2 regions of the Janibacter sp. UYMM211 genome follow, and region 1 is predicted to be linked to the other one. Evidence: riboswitches for the same ligand, from Rfam matches in the RefSeq annotation. Region 1 holds a riboswitch; the other holds the start of a gene.
The links. A riboswitch is a leader RNA that binds a small molecule or an ion and turns the genes downstream of it on or off. The one in region 1 is predicted to bind thiamine pyrophosphate.
Positions count from the first base shown of each region.

Region 2: it holds a riboswitch for thiamine pyrophosphate, as region 1 does, so the genes downstream of both, thiM (hydroxyethylthiazole kinase) here and ABIB53_RS15175 (thiamine ABC transporter substrate-binding protein) in region 1, are expected to answer to the same signal.

Region 1 is NZ_JBEPOY010000006.1:116,167-131,125, forward strand. Features, by position in the region: gene ABIB53_RS15120 (saccharopine dehydrogenase family protein) at 1-986, opposite strand, end outside; gene ABIB53_RS15125 (hypothetical protein) at 1,110-1,562, opposite strand; gene ABIB53_RS15130 (cupin domain-containing protein) at 1,569-2,804, shown strand; gene ABIB53_RS15135 (ferredoxin family protein) at 2,839-3,717, shown strand; gene ABIB53_RS15140 (metallophosphoesterase family protein) at 3,694-5,223, opposite strand; gene ABIB53_RS15145 (FAD-binding dehydrogenase) at 5,275-6,936, shown strand; gene ABIB53_RS15150 (ABC transporter permease) at 7,065-9,866, opposite strand; gene ABIB53_RS15155 (ABC transporter ATP-binding protein) at 9,863-10,627, opposite strand; gene ABIB53_RS15160 (PadR family transcriptional regulator) at 10,624-11,274, opposite strand; gene ABIB53_RS15165 (NAD(P)H-quinone oxidoreductase) at 11,475-12,452, opposite strand; gene ABIB53_RS15170 (DUF4235 domain-containing protein) at 12,494-12,772, opposite strand; TPP riboswitch at 12,867-12,971, shown strand; gene ABIB53_RS15175 (thiamine ABC transporter substrate-binding protein) at 12,964-14,085, shown strand; gene ABIB53_RS15180 (ABC transporter permease) at 14,064-14,959, shown strand, end outside.
Region 2 is NZ_JBEPOY010000001.1:164,070-179,028, reverse strand. Features, by position in the region: gene ABIB53_RS00875 (SPFH domain-containing protein) at 1-855, opposite strand, end outside; gene ABIB53_RS00870 (SPFH domain-containing protein) at 852-2,573, opposite strand; gene ABIB53_RS00865 (RHS repeat-associated core domain-containing protein) at 3,496-3,993, opposite strand; gene ABIB53_RS00860 (LON peptidase substrate-binding domain-containing protein) at 3,992-4,615, shown strand; gene ABIB53_RS00855 (SDR family NAD(P)-dependent oxidoreductase) at 4,691-5,521, shown strand; gene ABIB53_RS00850 (hypothetical protein) at 5,611-5,922, opposite strand; TPP riboswitch at 6,038-6,133, shown strand; gene thiM (hydroxyethylthiazole kinase) at 6,125-6,949, shown strand; gene thiE (thiamine phosphate synthase) at 6,943-7,596, shown strand; gene thiD (bifunctional hydroxymethylpyrimidine kinase/phosphomethylpyrimidine kinase) at 7,593-8,408, shown strand; gene ABIB53_RS00830 (hypothetical protein) at 8,467-9,243, shown strand; gene ABIB53_RS00825 (hypothetical protein) at 9,321-9,680, shown strand; gene ABIB53_RS00820 (beta propeller repeat protein) at 9,743-10,813, shown strand; gene ABIB53_RS00815 (MOSC domain-containing protein) at 10,917-11,780, shown strand; gene ABIB53_RS00810 (permease) at 11,793-12,872, shown strand; gene ABIB53_RS00805 (ZIP family metal transporter) at 12,872-13,624, shown strand; gene ABIB53_RS00800 (LLM class flavin-dependent oxidoreductase) at 13,657-14,724, opposite strand; gene ABIB53_RS00795 (DNA polymerase IV) at 14,753-14,959, opposite strand, start outside.

The sequences.
Region 1 (14,959 bases):
GGGCCCTCGCCGGGCTCGGGGAGCACGCGGTCGAGGACGGCGCGGGTGGGGCCGAAGGCCATGCCCCCGGCCACCCCGAGCAGCCCGGCGGTCATCGCGACGGCCTTGAGCGGCGCGGTGCGCGAGCGACCGAAGTCGCTCACCTCCTGGTAGCGGAAGTCGCGCCCGTAGGCGTAGCCGAGCAGCGCGTTGGTCCGGCGCACGACCCGGGTGTTGTACGACGCCATGACGAAGGGGCCCGTCCATCGGCCCTCGTCGGTGCGGCGCACCGGGAGCGCCCGGGTGACGCGGGAGAGGGGAGAGGACCCGCCCCGCGACCTCGGCGCCGGCTCGGCCGCTCGGTCGGGGGACAGCCCGTAGGGGTCGGCGACAGTACGTCGGGCGGTCTCGTCCTCCCGGGCGGCGATGGCCTGCTGGCGCATCGAGTCGATCGTGCCGCCGCTCAGCCCGCCGCGCATGCGGCGCACCGACAGGGTGGTCGTCGTCAGCTCGCCGAGACCGCGCTCGCGTGCCGCCTGGGCGGTGAGCCACACGCCGAGGTCCGAGGGCACGGAGTCGAAGCCGCACGACGGCACGATGCGGGCACCCGTGCGCCCGGCGAGCTCGTGGAAGGCGTCGGCGACGTCGTGGACGAAGAGCACCTCGCCCGTGAGGTCGGCGTAGTGGGTGCCGGCCTCGGCGCACGCACGGACGACCTCGCGGCCGTGGCGCGCGTACGGGCCCACCGTCGTGGCGAGCACCCGGGTCCGGGCGGCCAGTGCGTCGCACGCGGGTCCGTCGGAGGCGTCGAGGACGACCCGCTCCCACTCGGCGGCGACCCCGCCGAGACGCTCGGCGACCGCGTCGAGCCGGGCGCGCGAGCGACCCGCGAGGGCGACCCTCAGGCCGGCGGGTGCGTGGTCGCGCAGGTGGGCGGCGGTCAGCTCGCCGACGAAGCCGGTGGCGCCGAAGAGGACGACGTCGAGGTCACGGGTGGTCGAGGCCATGACGCGACCCTACGCGGGCGAATTTCGGGGGAGCGCAAGACGCCTCCCCGAGCTGCTGAGCAGGTAGAACGGCAGGGCAGGGATCCCCTGACCGGCCCGAGGAAGTCCCCGCGGGCCCCCGCTTCAAGGAGGACGAGCATGACTCAGCCGAACGACGAGACGGTGCCCTCGGACGCAGCCCTCGGCGGTGTCCCGACGACCAGCGGTGACGGCGGCGCGGACGGCGGTGCCGATGGTGGCGCCGACGGCGGCGCGACCCACGGCCCGGCCGACGGCGGTGCCCACGGCCCCGCGGACGGCGGCGCCGGTGCGGGTGGCGACGGCGGTGCTGACGGTGGAGCCGATGGCGGTGCCGATGGTGGCGCGGACGGCGGTGCCGATGGCGGTGCTGACGGTGGAGCCGATGGCGGTGCCGACGGCGGCGCGACCCACGGACCGGCCGACGGCGGTGCCCACGGCCCCGCGGACGGCGGCGCCGGTGCGGGTGGCGACGGCGGTGCTGACGGCGGTGCCGATGGCGGCGCGGACGGCGGTGCCGACGGCGGCGCCGACCCCGTCGCGCGTGGTCTCTGACATCTGTCGGTGAGCACCCCGACCTCGGGCCAGGCCGGTCACCTGACCGGCCTGGCCCGACTCATCCGTACCGGGCGTGACGACTTCGCCCGGGATCACTGGGGCCGCGGGCCCCTGCTGTCCACCGCCGACCAGCTCGGCGGAGGGGGCTTCGACAGCCTTCTCGACGAGGACGCGGTCGACGAGCTGCTGACGACGCGGGGTCTGCGGACCCCCTTCGTCCGGGTGGCGAAGGCGGGTCGCACCCTCCCCGAGCGCTCCTTCACCGGACCGGCCGGTGTCGGCGCGAGCATCACCGACCAGGTCCGTGACGACGAGCTCACGCGGCTCTTCGCCGACGGCCACACCGTCGTCATGCAGGCTCTCCACCGCACGTGGGAGCCGGTGATGCGACTCGTCCAGGAGCTCTCGGACGACCTCGCGCACCCCGTGCAGGCCAACGCGTACATCACGCCGCCGCAGAGCACGGGCTTCTCCGCGCACTACGACGTGCACGACGTCTTCGTCCTGCAGATCAGCGGCGAGAAGAGGTGGCGCATCCACGCCCCCGTCCTCGTCGACCCCCTTCGCACCGAGCCGTGGGACCAGCGCGGTGACGCCGTCGCCGAGCAGGCGACGGGCGAGCCCGCGCTCGAGGCCACGATGCGGCCCGGTGACGTCCTCTACCTCCCGCGCGGGTGGCTGCACTCCGCGACCGCTCTCGGGGGCACGAGCACCCACCTCACCCTCGGCGTGCACACCTGGCAGGGCGGGCACGTCCTCGACGCCCTCGTCGACCACGCCCGTCGGGCCGTGGCCGACGACCCGCGCGTACGCGCCTCGCTGCCCCTCGGCGTCGACCTCGGCGACCCGCACGCGCTCTCCGGCACCCTCGACCACGTGCGCGACGCCCTCGTGCGCGCCGTCCAGGAGGTGCCCGACGACGTCCTCGCGCAGAGCCTGCTCGGCCGGTCGCACGGGTCGCGCCGGGCCGCCCCCGTCGCGCCGCTGCGCACGGCGCGCGACCTCGCCGCCCTCGAGCAGGACCCGACGGGCTGGGTGCTGCGTCGGCGCGACCACCTCGGCGCCGTGCTCGACGGCGGCGTGCTGCGCAGCCGCGCCGGGACCGTGACCGTCGCCGCCGACGACTCCGCCTGCGTCACCCGTCTGCTCGACGAGGGCGTCGTCCCCGTGGGCGACCTCGGCATCGACCTCGCCCGCCGTCTCGTCCTCGCCGGTCTGGCGACCCCGGACCGGGCGGCGTGACGAGGGCGGGAGCGCGCGGCCTAGGCTCGTGCCGATGACCCTCACCCCTGCCGACCAGCGATGGCGGTGCTCGGTCGCCGCCCGCGAGCGCGACGACGCACCGATCGGCACGGCGGTGCCCGCCCCCCGGTGGATGCTCGTCGGGCACCCGGGCCCGTGGGCCGAGAAGGCCGCACGCACCGATCCCGTGGCGGGGGTGCGCCCGGCTCTCGTCTCTCGGCTCGACGCCGTCGGGGCGCGGCTGCAGCTCATCCGCCCGCACGGCCGGTCCGAGGACTTCCAGGCCCCGTGGCCGGTCTTCCTCGTCGACTGCACGACGGGACGGATCGGGCGCTACACCTGGTCCGAGCCCGAGGATCTCGTCGAGATCGCCGCGCACTTCGCCGAGCTGCCCGAGGTCTGCACCGACCCCCTGGTCCTCGTGTGCTGCCACGGCAAGAAGGACGTGTGCTGCGCGGTCGAGGGGCGTCTCGTCGCCCGTGTCCTCGACGACGTGCTGCCCGGGTCGGTGTGGGAGACCACCCACCTCGGCGGCGACCGCTTCGCCGGCAACCTCGCGATCCTCCCGGAGGGCTCGATGTACGGCCGGGTCGACGGCACGAGCGCGCCCGAGGTCGTCGTCGGTCATCTCGACGGGGTCGTCGACCTCGAGCGGTGGCGGGGCCGGTGCACGTGGAGCTCGCCCGAGCAGGTCGCGGTGCGCGACGTCCTCGCCGGCGGGGTCCGTCTGGCGGACGTCGCCTCGGCCAGGGCGAGCGCCGCGGGCCGGCACGAGTGGGACGTCGTCGTGAGCGCCGGGGGCGAGGAGCACGTCCGCCGCGTGCGGCGCGACTTCTCCGAGCCGCGGCGGCTGACATGCGGTCTCGACCTCGCGGTCATGGCGCAGTGGTCAGTCGCCGAGCGGGCGCACTGACAGCTCGCCCGTGCCGCAGGTGCGGCCCTCCGCCGGAGGCTCCATGATGCGGGCCGCGTTGAGCACCGACACCCGGTCCAGGCTCGGCCGGCCCTCGAGGACCGAGCGGTAGAGGTAGCGCGTGAGCGTCTGCCCGCGGCACTGGTCGTCGATCGTCAGCAGGTCGAAGGAGCTCGGCTGGCCGACGAGCTCCTGGTCGGCCTCGTCGAGGCGGAAGTGCGAGAGCGTGCCGCCCCCGGTGAAGGTGCCGAGAGCCACCCTGTTGCCGTCGACGTCGGGGACGTGCCCGTGGCCGTGGACGCGCAGCCGGCCGGGGGCGTCGGCGAGGGCGGGGGCCTCGTGGGAGAGCGTCAGGTCCGGCGGCTCGGCGTCGCCGAGGGCCTCGACCCATCGGTCGCGGGCGGCCTCCTGCGGCTCCGTGCTGCCGTCGTCGGCATCGCCGTAGTACCGCGGGTCGCCGAAGCCGGCGATGCGCACACCGCCGACGTCGGCGAGGGCGTAGCTGCCGTCGCCCGGGTCGGGCAGGACGACGTTGTCGACCGTCGACAGGGCGTCGAGGAGCGCGGTGTCGTCGGCGGATGTCGCGTCGTGGTTGCCGCGGACGAAGACGTAGGGGACCCCGAGCGACTCGATGCCGCGGGTGATCCGGGAGAGCCGCAGCTCCTCGACCCGGCCGAGGTTGACGAGGTCACCGGTGTCGACGACGACGTCGACGTCGCGCTCCTCGACGATCGTGCGCATGAGCGCGTACTGGTTAGAGGCGTGGATGTCGGAGACGAGCAGCACGGTGACCGCCGGGCGGGTGGCGATCTCGGTGGGCGTGTACTCGCTGCCCAGCGCGGCCGACAGGGCGAGGAGGTTGCGCAGGTAGGGCGCGGCCTGGCCGGCCCGCTCCTCGACGTCGGTGAAGAGCGAGGCGTTGTCGGCGGCCAGGCGCAGCAGACCGGTCGTCTCCAGCGCGGCGAAGCGCTCCTCGCGGTAGGTGCTCGCGGCGCCGATGCCGACGGCGGCGCACGTGAGGCCCCACACGAGCGCGGTGCCGACGACGGCCCGGGCCCCAGGTCGGCGGCGCCTCCACAGCGAGCGCACGGCGAGGACGGCGCCGGCGCCGAGCAGGGCGCCGCCGGCCATCCGCAGGCCCACGCCCACCGCGGCCTCCTCGATGACCCGGGCGCGCTCTGCCCCGCCGACGACGAGCTCGGTCGTGCTCACCCGGCCGCCGGCCACGACGTCGGTGACCTCCTCGCGGATCTGCGGCTCGACCTCGATGCCCGGGGCGAGGCCCGTGAAGTCGGCCGAGACGCTCCCCACGACCGTCTCGGCGCTGATCGAGGAGCGCTGCTCCCACGACGGCGACAGCCGGACCTGCGCGGAGTAGTAGTCGGTGCTCACCGTCGTCGGGAGCAGGACCGTCGTGACGACGCCCGTCACGAGGGCGACGAGCGCGGTGACGACGGCGGTGAGGACCACCCCGCCGACGCGGCGCACGGCGAAGGGGGACGGCATGGCTCGATGGTACGAAGGACGCCCCGGGTTACCCGCGGGTAGGATCTGGCCATGGATGCAGACGTCGTCGTCGTCGGACATGGCCTCGCCGGTCTCGTCGCCACCGCAGAGCTCGCCGACGCCGGTCGCCGGGTGCTCGTCGTCGACCAGGAGCCCCGCTCGGGGATCGGCGGCCAGGCCCACTGGTCCTTCGGCGGGCTCTTCTTCGTCGACAGCCCCGAGCAGCGCCGGATGGGCATCTCCGACAGCCACGAGCTCGCGCTCGCCGACTGGATGGGCTCGGCCGGCTTCGACCGGCCCGAGGACCACTGGCCCCGGGAGTGGGCGCAGGCCTACGTCGACTTCGCCGCCGGGGAGAAGAGGTCGTGGCTGCACCAGCAGGGCATGCGCTTCTTCCCGCTCGTCGGCTGGGCCGAGCGCGGCGACGGCACCGCGGACGGCCACGGCAACTCCGTGCCTCGCTTCCACATCACCTGGGGCACCGGACCGGGGGTCGTCGCCCCCTTCGCCGAACGGGTGGCCGCGGCCGAGCAGGCCGGGCTCGTCACCTTCGCCCACCGTCACCGCGTCGACGAGCTGCTCGTCGACGGAGGAGCGGTCACCGGGGTCCGGGGCGTCGTCCTCGCACCCGACGACCACCCCCGTGGCGAGAGCACGAACCGCGACCCCGTCGGCGACTTCGAGCTGCGTGCTCCCGCCGTCGTCGTCGCGAGCGGCGGCATCGGCGCGAACCACGACCTCGTGCGCGCGGCCTGGCCCCAGCGCCTCGGCGAGCCGCCGCGGCGGATGGTCACCGGGGTCCCGGCGCACGTCGACGGGCGGATGATCGCCATCACCGAGCAGGCCGGCGCGCGCGTCATCAACCGCGACCGGATGTGGCACTACGTCGAAGGGGTGCGCAACTGGGACCCGATCTGGCCCGGCCACGGCATCCGGATCCTGCCGGGGCCGAGCTCGATCTGGCTCGACGCCACCGGTCGCCGCCTGCCCGCGCCGCTCTTCCCCGGCTACGACACCCTCGGCACGCTCGCCCACCTGAGGCGCACCGGGCACGACCACTCGTGGTTCGTCACCAACCGCACGATCGCCGGCAAGGAGTTCGCCCTGTCGGGCTCGGAGCAGAACGCCGACCTCACCGGCCGCTCGGTGCGCGCGGTCGCGCGTCGACCGGTGACCCCGGTGCCGCCGTCGGTCCAGGCCTTCCTCGACAAGGGTGTCGACTGGGTCCAGGCCGACTCGCTCGACGAGCTCGTCGCGCGGATGGGCGAGCTGCGCGAGGAGGGCGAGCCCGAGCTCGACGTCGAGACCGTGCGCCACGAGGTGCTCGCCCGGGACGCGCAGGTCGGCAACCCCTTCAGCAAGGACGCGCAGCTCGCGGCGATGGCGGTCGCCGGGCGCTACCGCGGTGACCGGCTGAGCAAGCGGGCCTACCCGCCCCACCCGATCACCGACCCCGCCCGCGGCCCGCTCGTCGCCGTGAAGCTGCACATCCTGTCGCGCAAGACGCTCGGGGGCTTCGAGACCGACCTGTCCGCCCGGGTGCTCGGCCACGACGGCGAGCCGATCCGCGGCCTGTACGCGGCGGGCGAGGCGGCGGGCTTCGGCGGCGGCGGGGTCCACGGGTACCGCGCGCTCGAGGGCACCTTCCTCGGCGGGTGCATCTTCTCCGGCCGCACCGCGGGCCGGGCGATCGCCGGCGAGCTCGCCGACTGACGCCCGGGTCGAGGTGATGCGGTGCGCCCGGACGCACGACATCACCTCGACCGAGGCTGATCCCCCCTTCGCCCCCTGACCGAGGAGGGCGGCCCGGCCCCCTGCGCCGGGCCGCCCTCCTCGGCGGTCTAGGCCGTGCGCCGGGTCGCGTCCGGCGCCCGACGGATGCCGGCGGCGGCGATCGCACCGGCGAGCAGCGGCACGACGACGAGCACGACGAGCAGCGGCAGCCACGGGATGACGACGATCGGCGAGGCCACCACCGAGGTGCCCTGGGCGGGGTCGAAGGACGTGCCCGTGAGCGGGACCGTGAGGGCGATGCCGGGCACTGCGCCGACGACCACCCCCAGGCAGACCCCGACCACCGCGAGGGCGAAGGTCTGCGCCCCGGCCATCCACCGACGGGTGCGCCGGTCCGCACCGACGGCCGCGAGGGTCGCCTGGTCGCTCTCCTGCTCCGCGAGGCTCAGCGCCGTCGACGTCGTCGTGACGACGAGGAGCACCGCGGTGAAGATGGCGAGCAGGATCGCGATGATGAGGAAGAGCGGGTTCTGGTAGCCGCGCTCGACCTGCACCCCGCCGGTGTCGCCGACCTCGGTCTGGACGCGGTCAGCGACCTCCTGGCTCACCCCGTCGTCGCTGTGGCCGACGAGCGTCCCGGTGACGAGGGGCCAGCCCGCGTCGTCGGCGACCTCGTCGGGGACGAGCAGGGTGAAGCCCAGGCCTCGAGCAGCGTCGTCGTCGGACTCCGGCAGGTGGACGACCGGGAGGCTCGTGGCGCTCGTGCGGCCGTCCACCTGCGCGGTGCCGGTGTCGCCGTAGCGGACGTCGCCCCGGGTGACGGTGATCTCGCCGTCGCGCACCGCCCCGGCCGTGCGGTCGCCGCCGAGGAGGACGGCAGCGCCCGACCGGACCTGGCTCGCCTCGTCGCCGTCGAGGTCGAGGCGGCGCACGATCTCGTCGGCGGGCAGGACGGCCAGACCCGAGGCGTCGGTCAGCGACAGGCTGCCGGAGACGGAGGCGCACCGGCCGCCCTGGGCGTCCGCCGTCGCGTCAGCCGCCTGCTCGAGGGTGCACCCGGGGGGCAGGAGCTCGAGGACCGGCTGCGCCGCATCGGGGTCGGAGTCCTGCGAGCCGGGCGTGCGCGCCGTCGCGAAGGTGACGCCGGGGGCGATCTGGCCGGCGCGCGCGATGACGGCTTGCAGCGCGTCGGGCGAGGCGTAGGCGACGAGCTCGCCGGGCAGCGCGGAGGCGAGGTACTCGCGGCGGGACTGCTCGTCGTCGCTCGCGGTCGCGACGAGGGTCATCGTCAGCACGGCGGTGCCGGCGAGGATCGCGGCCACCGTCGGGGCGCTGCGGGAGCGGTGCCGGGCGAGGTCACGCGTCGCCATCCGCAGGGGCAGCGGCAGCCGGCCGCCGATCCTGGCGAGCAGGTGCAGGATGGTCGGGACGACCATGAGCGCGCCGAGCACGAGCGCGAAGGCTGCCGCCGCGATGACGAGGGCAGACAGCTGGCGCAGGGCGCCCCCGATGACGCCGGTGCCGCCGAGGAGCACGAGCACGAGGCCGAGGACGAGCATCCACCGGCTGGGCGGCGGGGGAGTGTGCTGGCCCTTCATCACCCCGACGACGTCGAGCCGCGACAGGCGCTGCGCGGGCATGAGCGCCGCGATGACCGACGACAGCACGGCGAGCGCCGCGATGGCGAGGACGGCGAGCACGGGCACCTCGAAGGGCCCCATCGGCCAGCCGCGGCTGGCCGAGATCCACTGCGCCAGACCCCACGCACCGGCGACCCCGAGCCCGGCGCCGAGCACCGAGCTGAGCCCGCCGAGGACGACGGCCTGGGCGAGGACGCTGCGGCGCAGCTGGCTCGTCGTCGCGCCGTTGCTCGCGGCGAGCGCGAGGGTGCGGCGCTGACGTGCCGCGCCGACGGCGAAGGCCGGTCCGACGAGGAGGGTGACGACGAGGACGAGCAGGACGCCGCCGATGACGACGATGTCGGTGACCTGGCCGTCCTGGGAGCTCTGCTGCGCGGCGATCGTCTCGGGCAGCTCTGACGTCGCCGGGGGGTCGCGCAGGACGGCGGCGCTCGTCACGGCGAGGCCGTAGCCGCCGAGCCGTCGCACCTCCTGCCAGCCCATCGGCTCGTCGCGCTCGACGAACCACGACACGGGAGACCCGGAGCTCGCCGGACCGAGGTCGGTCGTCACGGCGTCGTAGATGCCGCCCCACGTCGTGTAGGCGCGGACGGTGCCGACGACCTCGACGGTGCGGGTGGAGTCGCGGCCGTCGACGACCTCGACGCCGCCCGACTGGGGGATCCCGCGGTCGGCCACGGTGGGCGAGACGAGGATCTCGTCGGGGGAGGTCGGCCAGCGGCCGGAGAGCAGCTCGACCTTGTCGCCGAGAGCCTCGGGGTCGGTGACGCCGAGGGCGAAGAGGCGCGGGGTGCGGTCGCCGACGCGCATCGCGAGCTCGCGCTCGGTCCACGAGATGGCGCGCCCGTCGACGAGCTCGCCGATCGCCGCGGCGTCGCGCTCGACGTCGGTGCCGTCGCCGTACCCGGGGATCGGCGCCGCGGCCTCGTCCCGCGCGCTGAAGCCCTCGGAGTCCGGAGACGGGCCCTGGTCGATCGCGGACGTCTCCGGGGGCCGGACGAGCGCCGTCGTGCCGCCGACCTTGTACTGCACGTCCTCGGACATGCTGATCTGCTGCGTCGCGCCGAGGGTGAGCGCCGCGCAGATGAGCGCGGTGGGCAGGCCCACCATGAGCAGGACGACGAGGCTGCGCCCCCGGTAGCGGCCGACGTCGCGGCGGGCCATGCGCAGGGCGACGCGCCACGACGAGACGAAGGTCCCCGTGGGGCGCTCGCCGACGCTGCCGCGCTCGGGCAGCGTGTCGCGGTCGGGACGGGTCAGGGTGCTCATGACGCGTCTCCGGGGAGCAGGTCCTCGACCCGGCCGGGGTCGCCCGTCGTGTCGACGACGCGGCCGTCGCGCAGGAAGACGACGCGGTCGGCCCACGCGGCATGGCGGGCCTCGTGCGTGACGAGCAGCCCCGCGACGCCCTCGTCGCACCGGCGACGCAGGATGCGCAGGACCTCCTCGCCGGTCTCGCTGTCGAGCGCGCCCGTCGGCTCGTCGGCGAGGACGAGGCGACGGCCGCCGACGAGGGCGCGGGCGATGGCCACCCGCTGCTGCTGACCGCCCGACATCTGGTCGGGGTAGCGGTCGGTGAGCTCCTGCAGGTCGAGCATCCCCAGGGCCTCGCGGGCGGCACGGCGACCGGCGCGCACCCCCACCCCGTCGAGCTCGAGGGGGAGCGCGACGTTCTCGCCCGCCGTGAGCGAGGGGATGAGGTTGTAGTCCTGGAAGACGAAGCCGACGCGGCGACGGCGCAGCTCGGCGAGCTGGCGCGGTCGCAGCTGGGCGACGTCGTGGCCCTCGATGATCACCTGGCCGCTCGTCGCCCGGTCGAGGCCGCCGGCGAGGTTGAGCAGGGTCGACTTGCCCGACCCGCTCGGGCCCATGACGGCGACGAGCTCGCCGGGCCGGATCGCGAGGTCCACCCCGCGCAGCGCGCTCACCGCGGTGTCTCCCTCGCCGTGCGTGCGGGTCACCCCGCTCAGCTGGAGGATCGCCCCCTTCGAGTCGGTGCGGGTGTCCCTGACCTGCGCCGTCGTCGTCATCGCTGCTCCCCTGCTCGTGCCGAGGCCGCCGCGGACGCGGGGGCCGTGCTGCTCGCGCCGCCGTCGGGCGGCGGCGTGGCCACCGGGCCACGCGGTCGGACCCGCTCGCGGGCGAGGCGCGACTCGACGTGGTCGAGCCAGCGCACCTCCGACTCCGCGGTGAAGATGAGGTTCTCGACGACGAGGAGCCAGGCGAGGTCGTGCCGGCCACCGCTCGTCGGACCCGACTCGTGCTGGTCGAGCGCGCTCTGCTTGAGACGGGTGAGGTCGCGCAGGTGGCGCAGGCTCGCCGTGCGCTGGGTCTGCACGAGGGTCGGCACGTCGACGCCGGGCGCGGTCACCGCGAGGGCGAGCTTGATGACGAGCTCGTCGCGGGGGCTGCTGTCGCGGACGACGGGCGTGCCCCACCAGCGCAGGACGTCGGTGCGACCCTCCTGGGTGAGGCGGTAGGTGATCCGCCCCTCCTCGTCGGGGGCGTCGGCCTGCTCGACGAGACCGTCGCGCTCGAGCCGGGCGAGGGTCGTGTAGACCTGCCCGATGTTGAGCGGCCACGTGCCGCCGGTGCGGGCCTCGAACTCCGCGCGCAGCTGCGCGCCGTACATGGGCTGCTCGTCGAGCAGTGCCAGCAGACCGAGCCGGACGGACATGACGACCTCGCATCACCAGGGCGAATACTCGGTATGCATCGCCGGTCCGGCGAAGATATACCCGGTATGCACCCGGCGGCAAGCGCGTCGCCCGGTCGGCGCGGCGCAGGCCCGATGGGGCCGGGCACGGCTCTCCCCCTCCGCCCGGCGAGGGCGAAGGGGGAGAGGGGAGGCGCCGCGGGGGCGCGACGAGCCGGGGCTCAGGGCACGAGGAGGACCTTGCCGATGTGCTGGCTCTCCTCGAGCTCGCGGTGCGCGTCGGCGGCACGCTCGAGCGGGTGGGTGCCCTGGATGACCGGGCGGAAGACGCCGTCCTCGATGAGGGGCCACACGTGCTCGCGGACCGCGGCGACGATGGCCGCCTTCTCCGCGGCGGGCCGGGCGCGCAGCGAGGTCGCGATGACCGCGGCCCGCTTCTTCACGAGCGACCGGAGGTCGAGCTCGGCCTTCGCGCCGCCCATGAGGCCGATGTTGACGAGACGGCCGTTCGTCGCAAGAGCGTCGATGTTGCGGGCGAGGTACTTCGCGCCGATGTTGTCGAGGAGGACGTCGGCGCCGTGGCCGTCGGTCTCCTCCTTGAGCCGCTCGACGAAGTCCTCGTCCTTGTAGCTGATGAGGATGTCGGCACCGAGCTCGCGGCAGGCGTCGAGCTTGGCCTGCGAGCCGGCGGTGACGGCGACGCGGGCGCCGGCGGCCTTCGCGAGCTGGATCGCCGTCGTCCCGATGCCGGAGGAGCCCCCGTGGATGAGCAGGGTCTCGCCGGGCTGGAGGACGGCGGTCATGAAGACGTTGCTCCACACGGTGCAGACGACCTCGGGCAGACCGGCCGCGTCGACGAGCGAGACGCCCGCGGGCACCGGGAGGACCTGGGTGGCCGCGACGGCCACCGCCTCGGCGTAGCCGCCCCCGTCGAGCAGCGCGCAGACCTCGTCGCCGACGGCGAGGCCCTCGACCCCTTCGCCGATCTCCGCGACGGTGCCGCTCACCTCGAGACCGGGCAGCGGGGAGGCTCCGGGGGGCGGCGGGTAGGCGCCCTTGCGCTGGAAGAGGTCGGCCCGGTTGACCCCGGCCGCGGCCACGTCGATGACGACCTGGCCGGGACCGGCGACGGGGCGCTCGACCTCCGTGACCTGCAGGACGTCGGGCTCTCCGGGCTCAGTGATCTCGATCGCACGCATCATGGGCCCCACCCTACGGACGGGGCTCCGACGCGGATCGCTCAGGCGCCGCCCTGCTGCATGTCCTTGGGCAGGTGACCGGCGGAGCGCTGGTAGAGCTGCGCAGCCTTGCGGGTGGCCATCGTGCGGGCCAGGCCCATGGCCAGACCGGCGAGGGCGGCGTAGACGAGCGCCTCGCCGACGGGGCTCTCGGGGTTGCGCGGGTCGATGTCGACGTCGCGGCCGGCCTTCTTCCAGGCGGCGGTGACGACCTTGTTGGCGATCGTGCCCGCGGCGATGGCCAGACCGGTGCCCAGGACCTTCCAGAGTGCGTTGCCCATGACTTCCTCACCTCGACGTGCGTTGCTCACGACCGCCCGACCTGGGCAGTCGTGCCTGCTTTCGGCACTCTGCCACAGCCTGGGCTATCCTCGGCCCGTACGACAGGGGAGCGCTGAGCAGCGCTGAGAGTGCGGGTAGCCGCAGACCCTCCGACCTGATCCGGTTCGCACCGGCGTAGGGAGTCACGAAGATGACCCGATCCACCCGTCCCGTCCGCCTGCTCGCGCTCGCCGCGACCGGGCTGAGCCTCGCCGCGTGCTCGCTGAGCTCCGGCACCGACAGCGGGAGCGGCGGCGAGAGATCGTCGGCCGGCTCCGGCAGCAGCACCACCGCGGCCTCGAGGTCGTGCGAGCCCGGCAGCACCCTCACCGTCCTCGCGCACGAGAGCTTCTCGCTGCCCGAGGAGGTCACGGCAGACTTCGAGGAGGAGACCGGCTGCACGGTGGAGGTCGTCACGGCCGGTGATGCCGGCCAGGTGACGAACCGCCTCGTGCTCACCAAGGGCAGTCCCGTCGCCGATGTCGTCTTCGGCATCGACAACACCTTCGCCGGGCGAGCGGTGAGCGAGGGGGTCCTCGCGCCGTACTCGCCGCAGCTGCCCCCGGGCGCCGACCAGTACGCGCTCGAGGGCGAGGGCGCCGACGTGCTCACCCCCGTCGACTTCGGCGACGTGTGCGTCAACGTCGACGACGCGTGGTTCGCCGCGAAGAAGATGGACCCGCCGAAGACCCTCGACGACCTCACCGACCCCGCGTACCGCGACCTCTTCGTCACGCCGGGTGCGTCGAGCTCGAGCCCCGGTCTCGCCTTCCTCCTCGCGACCGTCGCGGCGAAGGGGGAGGACGGCTGGCAGGACTACTGGCGCGACCTCATGGACAACGGCGCGAAGGTCACCTCCGGCTGGTCCGACGCCTACGGCGTCGACTTCACCGCCGGCGAGGGCAAGGGCGACCGCCCGGTCGTCCTGTCCTACGCGAGCTCGCCGCCCTTCACCGTGCCCGAGGGCGGGACCGAGCCGACGACCTCGGCCCTGCTCGACACGTGCTTCCGCCAGGTCGAGTACGTCGGCGTCGTCGCCGGCACCGAGCAGCCGGGCGGTGCCCAGGCGCTCGTCGACCTCATGGTCGACCCGCAGGTGCAGTCCGGCATCCCCGAGTCGATGTACATGTACCCGGTCTCGGGCGAGGTCGAGCTCCCGCGCGACTGGGCCCGGTGGGCGAAGGTCGCGCCCGAGCCCTTCGAGGTCGAGCCCGCGACGATCGAGGAGAAGCGCTCGACGTGGGTGCGCGAGTGGACGGACCTCACCTCCTGAGACGCGCGGGGTCACCGGCTGCGGCCGCGGCACTGCTCGCGCTGCTGCCGCTGGCCTTCCTCGCGGTCTTCTTCGTGCTGCCGCTGCTCGGCATGCTCGGGCGCGGCTTCGTCACCGACGGGGCGCTCGACCTCTCCGGCGTCGGTGACGTCCTCGGCCGGTCTCGCACGGCCCGGGTGCTCGCCTTCACCGCCGGCATCTCGACGCTCGCGACAGCGGTGACGCTCGCGCTCGGTGTGCCGACGGCCTACGTCCTGCACCGGCTGCGGGTCCCCGGCGCGGGACTGCTGCGTGCGCTCGTCGTCATGCCCTTCGTCATGCCGACGGTCGTCGTGGGCGTGCTGTGGCGCGGGCTGCTCGCCTCGTCCGGCCCGCTCGGCGTCCTCGGCCTCGACGGGTCCTGGGTGGCGATCCTGCTCGCGATGGTCTTCTTCAACGTCGCCGTCGTCGTGCGCACGGTCGGCGCCGCGTGGGACGGGCTCGACCCGCGCACCGCCCAGGCCGCTGCCGCCCTCGGCGCCTCGCCCGGGCACGTCCTGCGCACGGTGACGATGCCCGCCCTTCGCCCCGCCGTCGTCTCGGCGGCGAGCGTCGTCTTCCTCTTCTGCTCCACGGCCTTCGGCGTCGTGCTCACCCTCGGCGGGCTGCGCTACGCGACGGTCGAGACCGAGATCTACCTGCTGACGACCTCGCTGCTCGACCTGCAGGGCGCGGCGGTGCTCAGCGTGCTGCAGCTCGTCGTCGTCGTCACCCTGCTCGTGCTCTCCGAGCGCACGCGCAGCCGCGCGCGGGGGGTGCGTCGTCGCTCCCGCGCGAGCGTCCCGCGCGTGCCGGTCGCCCGCCGCCACCTGCCTGCTCTCGTCGTCGCCGCCGT
Region 2 (14,959 bases), on a different contig from region 1:
CCGACGCTTGCGGGTGAGCTCCCACTCCTTCTCGTACGCGACGAGCTCCTTGGCCACGCGCTCGCGCGTCGCGAGGTGCTCGCGGTACTGGTCGGGCAGCTGCACGTCGGGGATGTTGCAGCCCATGATCTGCACGCCGTAGCGCGTCAGCTGACGGTTGAGCAGGTCCTGCATGTCCTTGACGTCGCTGCCGCGCAGGTCGTACGCGCTCTCCGTGCGCACCTGCCGGCTGCGCTGGCGGATCGCGTCCTGCACCGAGTTGCTCAGCACGAGGTCGAAGTTGCCCGCGCCGATCGTCTGCACGAAGCGGATCGCGTCGACGATGCGGAAGCGCAAGAAGAACTCGATCGACTTCAGCGGCACGTTCTCGTGCGTCGGCGAGCTGAGCACCGGTGCGGTGTACGGGATCTCGGTCGTGACGTCGACGACGTACGCGACGCGGGCCCACGGGTGCCACAGGTAGTGGCGGCCGGGGGACAGGCCCGGCCCGGAGATCGCGCCGAACTTCGTCAGCACCCCGACCGTGCCCTCCTCGATCTCGACGATCGAGCTGCGCCACCACCACAGGGCGGCGAGGACGAAGGAGACGAGCGCGACGAAGATCGCCAGCCCGCCGAGACCGCCGTGGTCGACGGTCGTGAGGAGCAGCCCGCTGATGGCGGCCCACAGCCCGAACCACACGAGCGAGGTCCACCGCAGCCCGCGCTGGTCCTTGGGGATGACGACGGGCACGATCGCCCCGCCGTCGCCGCCGCGCAGCAGCCGTGCGACGTCGCCCCACCCGGAGACGGCCTCCTTGATCGAGCTCATCCCGCGGCCGCGCGCGGTCATCGTGTCCATGATCTGCTGGCTCATCGGGTGCCCCCGTCGTCAGTCGTGGCGGGAGTGGTCGGCGCGCCCTGCGGCGTCGCCGGAGGTGAGACCGGGGGACCGGACGGCGGCGAAGGGGGACCGCCCGCGGCCTCTCCCATCTGGGCCGTGACGGCCTCGTCGGTCACCGACTCGCGGATCTTGGCGATGGCCTCCTCGCCCTCGGGGTCGTCGGTGACCTCCGAGGCCGGGAGGATCTCGACGTCGGTCTCCTCGGGCGCCTGCAGCAGGTCGCCGATCTCCCCTTCGCGCTGCGCGACGCGCTCGGCGATGGCGCCGTGTCGCTCGCGGATCGCGGCCATGTCCTCGTCGGAGAAGAGCGCGCTGCCCTGACCGCCGACGAGCTCGCGGGCGATCTTCAGGTAGTCCACGCCGTCGCCCTGGTCGCCGACCCGCACGATCTGCGGCAGCGAGTCCGCGACGCTCTCCATCTTGTCGAGCATGTCCTGCTGGTAGCGGTAGTCGAGGATCTCCGGCGCCTGGGCCGCGCTCAGCGCGCGGATGTCGAGCGCCTGGGCCTCGAGCAGCGCGGCGTTGGCGTTGGCCGTCGACTCCGACTCGACGAAGCGCTGACGGGCCAGCGCGTTCGCGCGGTTCGTCTCGCGCTCGAGCGCCGTGTCCATCTGCGCCTGGTAGCGCGCGATGTCGGCCTGGATCGCCGACAGGCTCTCGTTGAGCGAGGCGAGGTCCTTGTTGAGATCTCCCTCGTTCTGCTCCTTCTTCAGCCCCAGCTCGTAGTCGTAGGTGTACGCCTCCTTCGCGACCCGGATCATCTCCGGCGCCGCGAGGTCCATCCGGTACTCCTGCGCCGAGGGCTCGGCGTGGGTGATGTTCGCCGTCGTCAGCTCGACCGCCGGCTGGAACTGCGCGTTGAGCTGCTCGAGCAGCCGCGCGGTGCTCTCGCCGACGAGGTCGTAGATGCCGCTGGCCTCCTGGTCGTAGATGAGCGAGCGCGTCGTCTCCGAGATCGCGTTGTTCAGCTTGTCCTGGAAGCCCTGGACGGCGCCGAGGACGAAGACGAACTCGCGCGCGTTGGCGATGCGGAACTGGAGGAAGAGGTCGACGCTCGCCTGCACGCCCGACTTCGTCGGGGCCTCGCGGATCGGGGCGTTGAAGGGGTACTCCCGCGTCGTGTTGACGATGTAGGAGACCCGCTTCCACGGGTTGAGCAGGGTGACGCGGCCCGGGCCGACCTCGGCCTCGACCTTGCCGAAGCGGCTGATGAGCGCGGTGCACCCCTCGGGGACCATGACCATGCCCTGGCGCCACCACATGAAGGCGGCGAGCAGGAGCACGAGCAGCCAGTAGTGCGGCCCGAAGATGCCGAGCACGAGCCCGTCGAAGGGCAGCAGCACGATGCTGCCGGCGATGCCGAGCAGCGCGAGGGCGATGACCGGGAGCATCGCGCGCAGGCGGCGCCCCTTCGGCATGACCATCGGCGTGATGACGTGGACCGGGCCGGCCGCGCCGGCCTCGTAGTGGCTGCGGCTCAGCGCCTCGGCGGCGTCGTCGAGGCTCACCGAGGCCGAGGTGATGCGCGTGCCGGCCGACGCCCCTTCGCCCCGGGCCGCCGGGAAGTCCGCGGCGTTGAGGTCGAAGCCGTCACCACCCCCGCCCGCGGCACGGCCGACGGCCTGCCGGACCCCTGCGTTGCCGGCTGCCTGCCGGGCCATGTCCATGAACTGCTGCGGTGCGTTGCTCAAACCGTCTCCCCTGAAGGCGGTGGTGGGCTGGTTGCGCCCTACCCAACCACACGGCGACCCCGTCGGTGGTGGAGGTGCGAGGGCCCTCAGGGCCGGAGCCTCGAGACCACGACACCCAGGGGGCACCCGTTGTCGGCGACGCGTTCGCGGGATCTCGAACTCCACCGTCTCGCCTCGGGCCACCTTCCCGACTTCGCGACCGTTGATGTGGGAACGCGTCACTCGCACGATGACGGCCACGGAAGCGTCGTTCCACCCGGACGTGCTTGACGCATTGAGGTCGACCAGGCTGCATTTAGGCGCTTAGCTTATGACTCTGCTGAGCACCCGACGGGCTTACCTGGTCTTCCTGTCATCAGCGCTCACGCCGGCGGCTCGGTAAGGATCTCCGGGGCGCAGGCCGCGGCCCTCTCTAACTCTTTTCCGGGCGCTACGGGTAGAGAAGATCACCGGGATCAGTGCTAGCAAACTAAGAGCCAAGCCAACCCCACCGAATGTGCGAAGCGTGGCATCCCCTACGAAGAGGAGGACCAGACTGATTGCGGTAGTTAATCCGGACACGATGATGATTTTCTTGCCGCGGGCGAGTCGGAAGTCATCACCGAACTGATCGACGTTCTCCCACTTGTTAGGTGGCGTGGGAGAATTTTCAGGCTGAGGTGTATTCACAGAATTTTCCTACTCCCTCAGGAATAATAGAATGACTGGCCTAGGACTACATTTCAATGTAGTAATTCTGCTTACCGTGGGTTGTTCGGGTCTCGACGTCCCAAGCTGCGAATGGTCAGAACTAGAACCGCCAACGCTGCGACTGCCAGTCCAATCTGAAGTATTGATCTAGTAGCGCCTTCCTCGAGCATTGAAGGAACAGCGAAGATCAATATACCGACAATAACAGCCAGGCCGGGAAGCGCCGCTGACCTCATGCAATACCTCCCTCACCGATTGAAACGCCGGTAATTCCTCCCAGGAAAACGTTAGCAGCGCAACCCCCGAGCCCACCGATGACCGCGCCGCCCACCGGGCCGACTGGGGTCACGGCGCCGACGTAGAAGCCGACGTCGGCGCCGAGAACGCCTCCCGTTCCGCAGGCGCCCACTAGCCCGACAGCATCACTGAATCCTCCGAGGTCGAAAGCGCCGGTGGGGTCGGTCTGATTGGTGGGGTTGCACCCGACGTAGGTGTAGGGCTGGGTCTCGGCGGGCTGGGCTGGGTTAGTGACGCGCTCTACCGGATCGGTCTGGGTCCAGCGGTGCATGCCGGGGTCGTAGTAGCGCAGGCCGATCTTGTAGTTGCCGGTGGTGGCATTGGTGGTGTCGAGCCATTCGCCGGTGTAGCGCCAGTTGACCAGGGGGATGTCGGCGGCGGTGTCGGCGAAGGGGGTGACATCGCACGGCCCGGGGTGCGACGTTGGTCCGATGGACGTGCTGCCGATGTTCCCGCTGGGGACGGCCCTGCTGCCCGGGCAGCCGCTGCCGCTGCAGGTCTTCGAGCCTCGCTACGTGGCGATGCTGCGAGACGTCTCCGGCAGCGACGGGCGCTTCGGCGCGGTGCTCATCGAGCGAGGCTCCGAGGTCGGCGGGGGAGACCGGCGGTTCACGGTCGGCTGCGTGGCGAGCGTCGAGCAGATGGGCCGGCTGCCCGACGGCCGGCTCGTGCTGCTGGCGCGGGGGCACGAGCGTGTCGCGGTCGAGCGGTGGCTGCCCGATGACCCGTACCCGCGGGCCGAGGTGCGTCGCCTGCCGGACCTCTCGTGGTCCGGCGAGGACGACGAGAGGCTCGCCGACACCGAGCGCGTCGTCAGGAGGGCCCTGGCGGTGATGAGCGAGTACAGGTCGCAGGTCTGGCCGGCCGACGTCGAGCTGGCCGACGACCCCGTCGCCCGGGGCTGGCAGCTGGCCTGGCTCTCGCCGGTGGGTTCCCTCGACCAGCTGACGCTGCTGCGCTCGACGTCGCTCCGCGAGCTGCTGGAGACCACGGCGCGGCTGACGAGCGACGCGCTGGAGCTGGTGCACCTTCAGATGCCCGACGACCCGGCCTGAGCTGGGCCGCGGCCGCGGGTCCCCGCCCAGCGACTCTCCCGCACACTGGTGGCACCCCACCTCGAGGAGACCTGGATGGACCGCAAGACCGTCGTCATCACCGGTGCCAGCGACGGCATCGGCGCCGCCGCCGCGCGCGAGCTCGCCGAGCACGGCCACGAGGTCGCCGTCGTCGGGCGCTCGCGGGAGAAGACCGAGGCGGTCGCCGCAGAGGTGGGGGGCACCCCCTTCGTCGCCGACTTCGCCCGCCTCACCGAGGTGCGGGCGCTCGCCGACGCGCTCGGCGCGCAGTACCCGCGGATCGACGTCCTCGCGAACAACGCCGGTGGAGTCCTCGGCAGCCGGCGGCTGACCGAGGACGGCTTCGAGGCGACCTTCCAGGTCAACCACCTCGCGGGCTACCTGCTGACGCGGCTGCTCCTGCCGACCTTCACCGCGAGCCGGGCGAGCGTCGTGCAGACCTCGAGCCTGGCGTCGCGGGTCATGGCGCGCTACGACCCCGACGACCTGCAGCTCGAGCGCGGGTACTCCGAACGCCGCGCCTACGGCAACGCCAAGCTGGCCAACATCCTCTTCACCCGCGAGCTGCAGCGACGGCACGGCGGTGACGGCATCTCCGCCGCGGCCTTCCACCCCGGCATCGTCGGGACGAACTTCGCCAGCGAGTCCTCGGTCGTCATGCGGGCCCTCTACCGCACGCCCCTGTCGAAGGTCCTCATGACCTCTCCGGCGAAGGGCGCCGACCAGCTCGTCTGGCTCGCCGAGGGCGAGCCGGGCACCGACTGGCCGGTGGGCCAGTACTTCGACGGCCGTCGCGTCTCCCGCACCTCCCGGGTGGCCTCGGACGAAGGGGTGGCCGCCCGCCTCTGGGACGAGTCCGCCGCGATGGTCGGCCTCGAGCCGTAGGCCGCGGCCCTTCGCCGGTCGAGACCACCACCCCTTCGATGGTCGAGGTGCGACGGGCGCTCTGCGCCCGAGCCTCGAGACCACCGCCCCTACGCCTCGGCGCGGTCGGCCTTCGCCTCTCTCGCCCGCGCCGCCTCCAGCAGCAGGGCGTGGCTCTCCTGCACCTTCGCGGCGAGGACGAGCAGCCCGTAGACGAGACCTGCGACCCCGGCGAGAGCGAGGATCCCGGGGACGACGAGCTGCGAGGCGGTCGTAGTCATCTCGTCGACGGCGACCTGGGCATAGGCCCACCACCCGCAGGCGAGGACGAGAAGCAGGCCCCCGACGACGATCGGAGCCACGGCGCTGCCGGCCGCGAGCGCCGAGGGCGCGCTCCGGGTCCGGTCGAGAGGGTGCGTCATCGGTGCCTCCAGGCGTGGTCGGTCGGGTCGACGCACCCATCATCGTGCGGACCGCGCCGACCCGCAGCCCGGCAGAGCCGTCCCGCCCGGCGGTGCCGCCCCCTTCGCTATGGTCGTCGCTGACGCGGGGTGCCGCCTTCGGGTGGCTGAGAGCACACCCGTGGAACCTGATCTAGCTCGTACTAGCGAAGGGACGTCACCCATGAGCGTCGCCCTGCCCACCACCGCGCCGAGCGCGCACGACCTCGCCGACTGCTGGTCGCGCCTGCGCGCGGAGTCACCGCTGACCCAGTGCCTGACCAACATCGTCGTCGCACCCTTCACCGCCAACGTCCTGCTCGCCGCGGGAGCGTCGCCGGCCATGGTCGACAACCCGCACGAGGCGGGCCAGCTCGCCGCCGTCGCCGGGGCGGTCCTCGTCAACCTCGGGACCCCGTACGACGACACGGCCGCGGGCGCACGCGAAGGGGTGTCCGCCGCCCTGTCGTCCGGGACCCCATGGGTCCTCGACCCCGTCGCCGTCGGCGGGCTCACCTGGCGCACGGGGCTGGCGCACGAGCTGCTCGCGCTCGGCTCGCCCGCCGTCATCCGGGGCAACGCCTCGGAGGTCCTCGCGCTCGGCGGCGGCAGCGGCGGCCGGGGTGTCGACGCCACCGACGACACCGCGTCCCAGGCCGTCCAGGACGGCGCGGGCACGATCGCCCGCAGGCACCGCTGCGTCGTCGCCGTGAGCGGCGCGGTCGACCACCTCACCGACGGCGAGCGCATGGTGCGGCTCGCTCACGGCGACCCGCTGATGACACGGGTCACCGGTGTCGGGTGCGCGCTCGGCGCCCTCGTCGCGGCGTGCTGCGCGGCGACACCTGACCCGCTCGTCGCCGCAGCGACCGCCACGGCCGCGCTCACCCTCGCCGCCGACACCGCGGCGCAGACCGCGCGCGGGCCGGGCTCTTTCGCCGTCGGGCTGCTCGACGAGCTCGCGGCCCTCACGCCCGACCAGCTCGAGGAGCGGGTGGGGCTGTGCTGACCCGCCCGGTGCTCGACCTCGGCCTCTACCTCGTCACCGACTCGGTGATGACGCAGCGCCACGGGCTCCTCACCACGGTGAGCGCGGCGATCGACGGGGGAGCGAGCGTGGTCCAGCTGCGTGACCCCGACGCCGGTGACGACGAGGTCGTGGCCATGGGCCGGCTCGTGCTCACCGTCACCCGGCCGGCGGGCGTGCCCCTCATCATCAACGACCGCGCCCACCTCGTCGCCGAGATCGGCGCCGACGGCGCCCACATCGGCCAGGGCGACCTCGACGCGGTCGAGGCACGCCGGGTGGTCGGACCGCATGCGTCGCTCGGGCTGTCGTGCGCGCGGGTCGAGGAGGTGGAGCGGGCCGCGACGCTGCCGCCCGGCACCCTCGACTACCTCGGTCTCGGCCCCGTGTGGGCGACCCCGACCAAGCCCGACCACGACCCGGCGGTCGGGCTCGAGGGCCTGCGCGCGCTCGCCGCCGCGAGCCGGCTGCCGAGCGTGGCCATCGGAGGGATCGACGTCGACCGGGCGGCCGAGGTCATGGCCACGGGGGTCGACGGCGTCGCCGTCGTCAGCGCCGTCTGCGCCGCCGACGACCCAGGGGCAGCCGCCGCACGGCTGCGCGCCGTCGTCGACGGGGGTGCGGCATGAGCGTGCCCAACGTCCTGACGATCGCCGGGTCGGACCCGTCCGGCGGCGCCGGGGTCCAGGCCGACCTCAAGACCTTCGGCGCGCTCGGGGCGTACGGCTGCGCCGTCCTCACCTCGCTCACGGCGCAGAGCACGAAGGGGGTGACCGGGGTCCACCACGTACCGGCAGGCTTCGTGCGCGAGCAGGTCGAGACCCTCGTCGACGACGTCGAGCTCGCGGCGACGAAGATCGGGATGCTCGGCTCGGCCGAGGTCGTCGCCGTGGTGGGCGAGCTGGTGCGCAGGGGCAGGCTGGGCGAGGTCGTGCTCGACCCGGTGATGGTGTCCACGGCCGGCTCGCGGCTGCTGGACGAGGACGCCGTCGAGGGCGTGCGGGCCCTGCTGCCCGTCGTCGACCTCGTCACGCCCAACACCGCCGAGGCGGCCGTCCTGCTCGGTCTCACCCCGCACGCTGCGGCGCACGACCTCGACGAGATGCACCGGCACGCGCAGGCGCTGCTCGACCTCGGGGCGGCCCGGGTGCTGCTCAAGGGCGGGCACGTCGCCGGGGATGAGTCGGTCGACCTGCTCGTCGACGGCACCGGGGTGCACGAGCTGTCGGCCCGACGGGTCCCGACACGTCACACCCATGGCACCGGGTGCACGCTGTCGTCGGCGATCGCCGCGCTGCGGCCGCGGGGGGACGCGTGGGCCGAGACCGTGGCACAGGCGAAGGACTGGTTGACCGGCGCGCTCACCCACGCCGACGAGCTCTCCGTCGGTCACGCAGCGGGCCCTGTGCATCACCACTGGGCGCTGTGGCCGCGTGGTTGACTGACGAGGCGGTCGTCGACCGACCCGGTCCGACCGCCACGCGATGACGGGAGTCACCATGGGTTTCCTCGACAAGCTCTTCGGACGGTCCGACCAGACGCAGCAGCACCAGCAGGCGTCGGGAGGCTTCGGGCAGCAGGGGTACGAGCAGCAGGGGTACGGCCAGCAGGGGTACGGCCAGCCCGCTCCGGGGTACGCGCCCGGCCAGCCGGCCCAGGGACAGCAGGTGAGCGACGAGCAGGCGCTCGCCCGCTACCGCTACCTCCTGCGCACGGCCCCGCCCGAGACCATCGAGCAGACGCACGCCGAGGCCTTCGCGCAGCTCACCCCGGAGCAGCGCCAGCAGGTCCTCGCCCAGCTCTCGCAGGACCTGCCGCAGGGCGAGGCGCCGCGCTCGGACGACCCGCGTGACATGGCGCGGGCCGCGACGCGCGCCGAGATGCGCCAGCCCGGCTACCTCCAGTCGAGCCTCGGCGGCATGGGCCGTGGCGGGCGTGGGGGCGTCATGGGCGGCGGCTTCGCGGGGTCGATGCTCGGCACCGTGGCCGGTGTCGTCGTCGGCTCGATGATCGCCAGCGCGATCTTCGACGGCTACGGCGACTCGCCCGAGGCGCAGGAGGCCGGCGACAGCGGCGAGGGCCTGGGGTCCGAGGGTGGCGGCGAGGGCGCCCTGCCCGACGACGGCGGGTCCGGTGACGCCGGTGGGGACGCCGGCGGTGATGCCGGTGGCGACGCAGGCTTCGCGGACGCCGGGTACGACGCCAGCGGTGGGGGCGGCGACTTCGGCGGTGGCGACTTCGGTGGCGGGGACTTCGGCGGTGGCTTCGACTTCTGAGGTCGGGCGCGTCCACTACCGCTGCTGACACCGGCGGAGGATGATCGAGGGACACGACGAAAGGTGTGGTGATGCAGGTGAGCGACGCAGCCATCCGGATCTCGACCGGTGACATCGACCCGGAGCACCTGCGCGGGGCGCAGATCATGCTCGGCGACGTCGAGCTCGGCCGCTTCGACGGAGAGAGCTCGGTGACGTACGACATCCCTGCCGGACGTCACGTGCTCATCATCCGCGAAGGGGTCGGCTGGGTGACGGCGACGAAGCTCGTCGTGCGCCACGGCTACTGCGCCAACCTCCACCTCGCCCGACGGGACGACCCGGACGGCGTCGGCATCTCGCTCATCGGCGCGCACGTGCTCCGACGCGACGGTCAGGAGCCCATCGCCGAGAGCGACGAGCCGGGCGCCGAGCTGCTGCCGCACGACGTGGCCTGACCCGCCGCCGGCACCGCCGCCCTCCGGTGGACAGGTCTGCCCCGCAGGAGGAAGGTCGGCGCATGCGCCACCTCGCCGCCGCTGCGTCCGCCCTCGCCCTGGCCCTCGGGGTCACGACCGCGGCGAACGCGTCGCCGGGCGGTCCCCCTTCGCCGCCGGGTCCGAAGGGGTGGCAGACCCAGGTCGTCGACACCGACCAGAGCTTCCGCGGGCTCGACGCGGTCGACGGGCGGACCGCGTGGGTCACCGGCGGGAGCGTCAGCGCCGGGGGAGCCGGCTCGGTCTACCGGACCACCGACGCCGGCCGGACCTGGCAGGACGTGCGCCCTCCGGGGTCGGATGGGCTGGCCTTCCGCGACGTCGAGGCGCGCGACGCGCGGACCGCGTCGGTGCTCGCCATCGGCCCCGGCGAGGCGTCGCGCATCTACCGCACGACCGACGGCGGGCGGACCTGGCGCGAGACCTTCCGCAACCGCGAGGAGGCCGCCTTCTACAACTGCATCGCCTTCGCGCCGGGCGGGCGGGTCGGTCTCGGGGTGAGCGACCCGGTCGACGGGCGCTTCCGGATCATCCGCACGACGGACGGCGGGGCGAGCTGGCGGGTGCTGCCGTCACGGGGGATGCCGGACTCGACCGGCGAGGCGAACTTCGCCGCCAGCGGCGACTGCCTGACGATGTCGGGACGCACCGCCGTCTTCGGGTCCGGTGGAGAGCGCTCCCGGGTCTTCCGCTCCGACGACCTCGGCACGACGTGGCGGGCGAGCAGCTCCGGCATCCCCGCCGGCGAGGCCGCGGGGGTCTTCGCCCTCGCGCTGCGCACCCCGCGGCAGGGCGTCGCAGTCGGCGGCGACTTCTCCGACCCGGCGGACGGCTCGCGGGCGGGCTCGGCGACCCGTGACGGGCGCACGTGGCGCACGGCGGGCGACCTGCCCCACCTCGGCGAGGACGTCGAGTGGCTCTCGCGCCACCGCCTCATCGTCGTCGGTGAGGGCGGGGGCATCGGGGGCACCAGCGCGAGCGACGACGGCGGCCGCACCTGGCGTCTCGTCGACCCCACCGCCTGGCACACCCTCGACTGCGAGCGCGGCACGTGCTGGGCCGCCGGCGGAGGCGGTCGCGTCGGCCGCTGGTGACCCGCCGCTCCTCGCACCTCACGGGCGCTAGCTGGTCGAGGTGCGAGGGCCCCTGGGCCCGAGCCTCGAGACCACCGACCCGGGCCCAGGCGATGATGTCGCCATGCGCGTGACCGACATCCGTCTCTACCCGGTGAAGTCCCTCGCCGGGCAGGCCGTGACCTCGGCCGTCGTCGAGCCGTGGGGGCTGGCGGGGGACCGACGGTGGGGGCTCGTCGACGAGAGCGGCCACAAGGTCACCGCCCTCATGGACCCCCGCCTCCTCGCGCTCAGCTCCGAGCACCTCGCCGGCGGCGGCGTCCTCGTGCGTCATGCCGAGCAGAGCCGCCGGGTCCACCCACCCCACGGCGACACGGCCCGGCCGATCGGCGGCGCGGTCGGCGCGCACGCCGTCCCGGCCGACCCCGAGGTCGACGCCTGGCTCACCCGACGGGTGGGGCGCCCCCTTCGCCTCGTGTGGCAGCCCGACCCGGCCGACCGGGGCATCCCCGCAGAGCGGGGCGGGCAGCCGCAGGACTCGCTGAGCCTGGCCTGGTCCTCCCCGCTCGTGCTCACGACCCAGCGCTCGCTCGAGCGGCTGCAGGAGTGGGTCGACGAGACCGCCGACGAGCGCGGCGAGCGACGCGCCGAGCGCCTCGTGATGGAGCGCTTCCGGCCCAACGTCGTCGTCGACGGCGACGCCCCCTTCGCCGAGGACGGCTGGTCGCGGGTGCGCATCGGCGACGTGGACCACCGGGTGAGCGCGCTGTGCGACCGGTGCGTCGTCACGGGTGTCGACCCGCTCACCCTGCGCACCGGCGCGGAGCCGCTGCGCACCCTCGCCGCCCGTCGGCGGTGGGACGGAGCGCTGTGGTTCGGGGTGCGTCTCGTGCCGCTCGCGACGGGCGAGGTACGGGTGGGAGACCCCGTGCGTGCAGTGGCTGCACGACCGACGCCTACGCTGGATCAGGCCCCCACCACCGTCTGAAGAGGCACGCGCATGAGCACCGGTCCCGCCGACCTCGACCTGGGAGGCCCCGGCGGTCTGCGACCCTCACGACCTGCGGTCGTCTCGACCGCGGTCGTCCTCGTCGTCGTCGCCATCGGCCTCAGCTGGGCGAAGTGGTGGCCCTACGCGCACAAGATCGACGGTCTCGTCGGCACGGGCGCGTGGTCGGGCAGCAGCCCCCTCGACATCGCACGTGACGCGCCGTCGGTGTGGACGGGCGCGTGGGACTTCACCGTCGCCTACACCCAGGCGGTGTGGAAGGCGCTGCTCGTCGGTCTCGTCCTCGCCGCCGGGATCGACGCGCTGGTGCCCCGCCGCTGGGTGCAGCGTCTGCTCACCCGGCGCTCGACGACGTCGAGCGGTCTGCTCGCCGGAGCGCTGTCGCTGCCGAGCATGATGTGCACCTGCTGCGCCGCGCCGGTCGCGGTCTCCCTGCGCCGCAGCGGGGTGCCCGCCCCCTCCGTCGTCGCCTACTGGCTCGGCAACCCGGTGCTCAACCCGGCCGTCCTCGTCTTCCTCGCGCTCGTCGGCCCGTGGCAGTGGGTCGCGGCTCGGCTGCTCGTCGGGCTGGCCCTCGTCGTCGGCGCGGCGGTCCTCGCCGGTCGTCTGATGCCCGGCCGGGTCACGCCCCCTTCGGCTCTGGTCGAGGAGGCGAAGGGGGAGGACGACCGCCCTGGTGGTCCGGTCACCCGCTTCGCGCGCAGCCTCGGGCGGCTGTCGATCACGCTCGTGCCCGAGTACCTGCTGCTCGTGGCCCTCGTCGGCGCGGGCGCCCACCTCGCCCCGGCCGACCTCGACCTCGGCGCCGGTCCGCTCGCGCTCGTCGCGCTCGCCGTCGTCGCGCTGCTCGTCGTCATCCCGACGGCCGGCGAGATCCCCGTGCTCCTCGCCCTGGCCGCCGCCGGCGCCAGCCCGTGGGTCCTCGGGCTCGCGCTCCTGCTCCTGCCCTCGGTCAGCCTGCCCTCGCTCGCCATGGTCGGTCGCGCGCTCACCTGGCGGGTGACCGCCGCGGTGGCCGGGCTCACCGTCGCCTCGGGGGTCGCCGCCGGGGCTGTCATCGCGGTGCTGTGATGCCGATCTGGGCGCAGGCCGGGCTGTGGGGTCTCGTCGCCGGGGGTGCGCTCGTCGTCGGCGCGCTCGTCGCGTGGTTCGTCGACGTCCCCCGCCGGGTCGTCGCCTCGGTCATGGCCTTCGGTGCCGGGGTGCTCATCTCAGCGCTGTCCTTCGACCTCGTCGACGAGGCGGAGACGACCGGGGGCCTCGTGCCCACCGTCATCGGCTTCCTCGTCGGCGCCGTCCTCTACCTCCTGGCCAACATCGCGCTCGCCCGGCGCGGTGCGCGGCACCGCAAGCGCGCGGGCGACGAGCAGCCCGGCGAGGACGAGCAGGAGGGCAGCGGGTCGGCGATCGCCGTCGGCGCGCTCCTCGACGGCATCCCCGAGTCGGTCGTCCTCGGCCTGTCGCTGCTCGGCGGGGGAGGCGTCGGGGTGCCGGTGCTCGCCGCGATCTTCATCTCCAACCTGCCCGAGGGCCTGTCGAGCGCGGCGGGCATGAAGCGCAGCGGGCGCTCGGCGCGCTACGTCTTCGGGGTGTGGGGCGGGGTGGCCGTCGCGAGCGGCCTGGCCGGTCTGCTCGGCTGCCTGCTGCTCCAGGGTGCCTCGCCCGAGGTCGTCGCCGCGATCACGGCGCTCGCCGCCGGCGCGATCCTCACGATGGTCGCCGACACGATGATCCCCGAGGCCTTCGAGCGCACGCACATGTACGCAGGGCTCATCGCGACGCTCGGCTTCCTCACCGCCTTCGTCATCGGCCGGGCCGGCTGAGACGAGGGCGGTGAGGAGAGCCGGGTCTCGGCTCAGGCGCCGGCGCTCTTCTCCTGCGTTAGCAGCTCACGGACGCGGGGAGCGACGCTCGTGCCGAGGAGCTCGATCGAGCGCATCATGTGCTCGTGCGGCAGGCGGCCGTGCGAGTACTTGAGGTCGAAGCGCTGGACGCCGAGCAGGCGCACCGTCCGGGCGATCTTCTGGGCCACCGTCTCGGGGGAGCCGACGTAGAGGGCGCCGTGCTCGACCTCGCGCTCGAAGTCTCCCGGCTGGGCGGGCGGCCACCCGCGCTCGGCGCCGATCGTGTCGCGGTTCTTCGTCCAGTGCTCGCGCAGCTCGTCGCGCGCCTGCTCGTCGGTGTCGGCGACGTGGCCGGGGGAGTGCAGACCGACGGGCAGCGCCGGGTTGCCGAGCTGGGCGTTGGCCTGGTGGTAGAGCTGGACGAAGGGGGCGAAGCGCTCGGCGTCGCCGCCGATGACGGCGAGCATCAGGGGCAGGCGGTAGCGCGCGGCCCGCACGACCGACTCCAGCGAGCCGCCGACGGCGATCCACGCCGTGAGCCCGGCGGCGGTGCGGGGGAAGACCTCCTGGTCGACGAGCGGCGGTCGGGTCGAGCCCTGCCAGGTCACCGGGGTCTCCTCGAGCAGCCGGGTGAAGAGGTCGAGCTTGTCGCTGAAGAGCTCGTCGTACTGGCGCAGGTCGTGACCGAAGAGGGGGAAGGACTCGGTGAAGGAGCCACGCCCGAGGATCACCTCGGCCCGCCCGCTCGAGATGGCGTCGAGGGTGGCGAAGCGCTGGAAGACGCGGATCGGGTCGTCCGAGCTGAGCACGGTGACGGCGGTGCCGAGACGGATGCGCTGCGTGGCGGTGGCCAGACCGGCGAGCACGACGTCAGGGGCGGAGATGGCGTAGTCGGGCCGGTGGTGCTCGCCGACGCCGAAGAAGTGCAGCCCCACCCGGTCGGCGAGGACGCCCTGCTCGACGACGTGCCGGATCACGTCCGGGTAGGTCTCGGTGCGCCCCTGCGCGTCCTGCGTCACGTCACCGAAGGTGTCGATGCCGAGCTGCAGCCCGGCCCCCGTCTCGCTCGTCTCAGTCATGGCGGCCAGAACGGCGGCGGGGCGTCGCTCATTCCTCGGCAGACGGCTCCGCTGCGGCGGGGCCACCCCGGCCGGTCGTCCGCGGCCTCTCGTAGCCGCCCTCGGGCGGCACCATCTCGGCTCGCACGCCGAGGAGCCGGATGGGGCGGTCGTCGTCGAGCGCGCGGAGGAGCTCGGTCGCTGTCCGGGCGATGACGAAGGGGTCGTCCGTCGCCTCGGGCAGGGTGCGGATGCG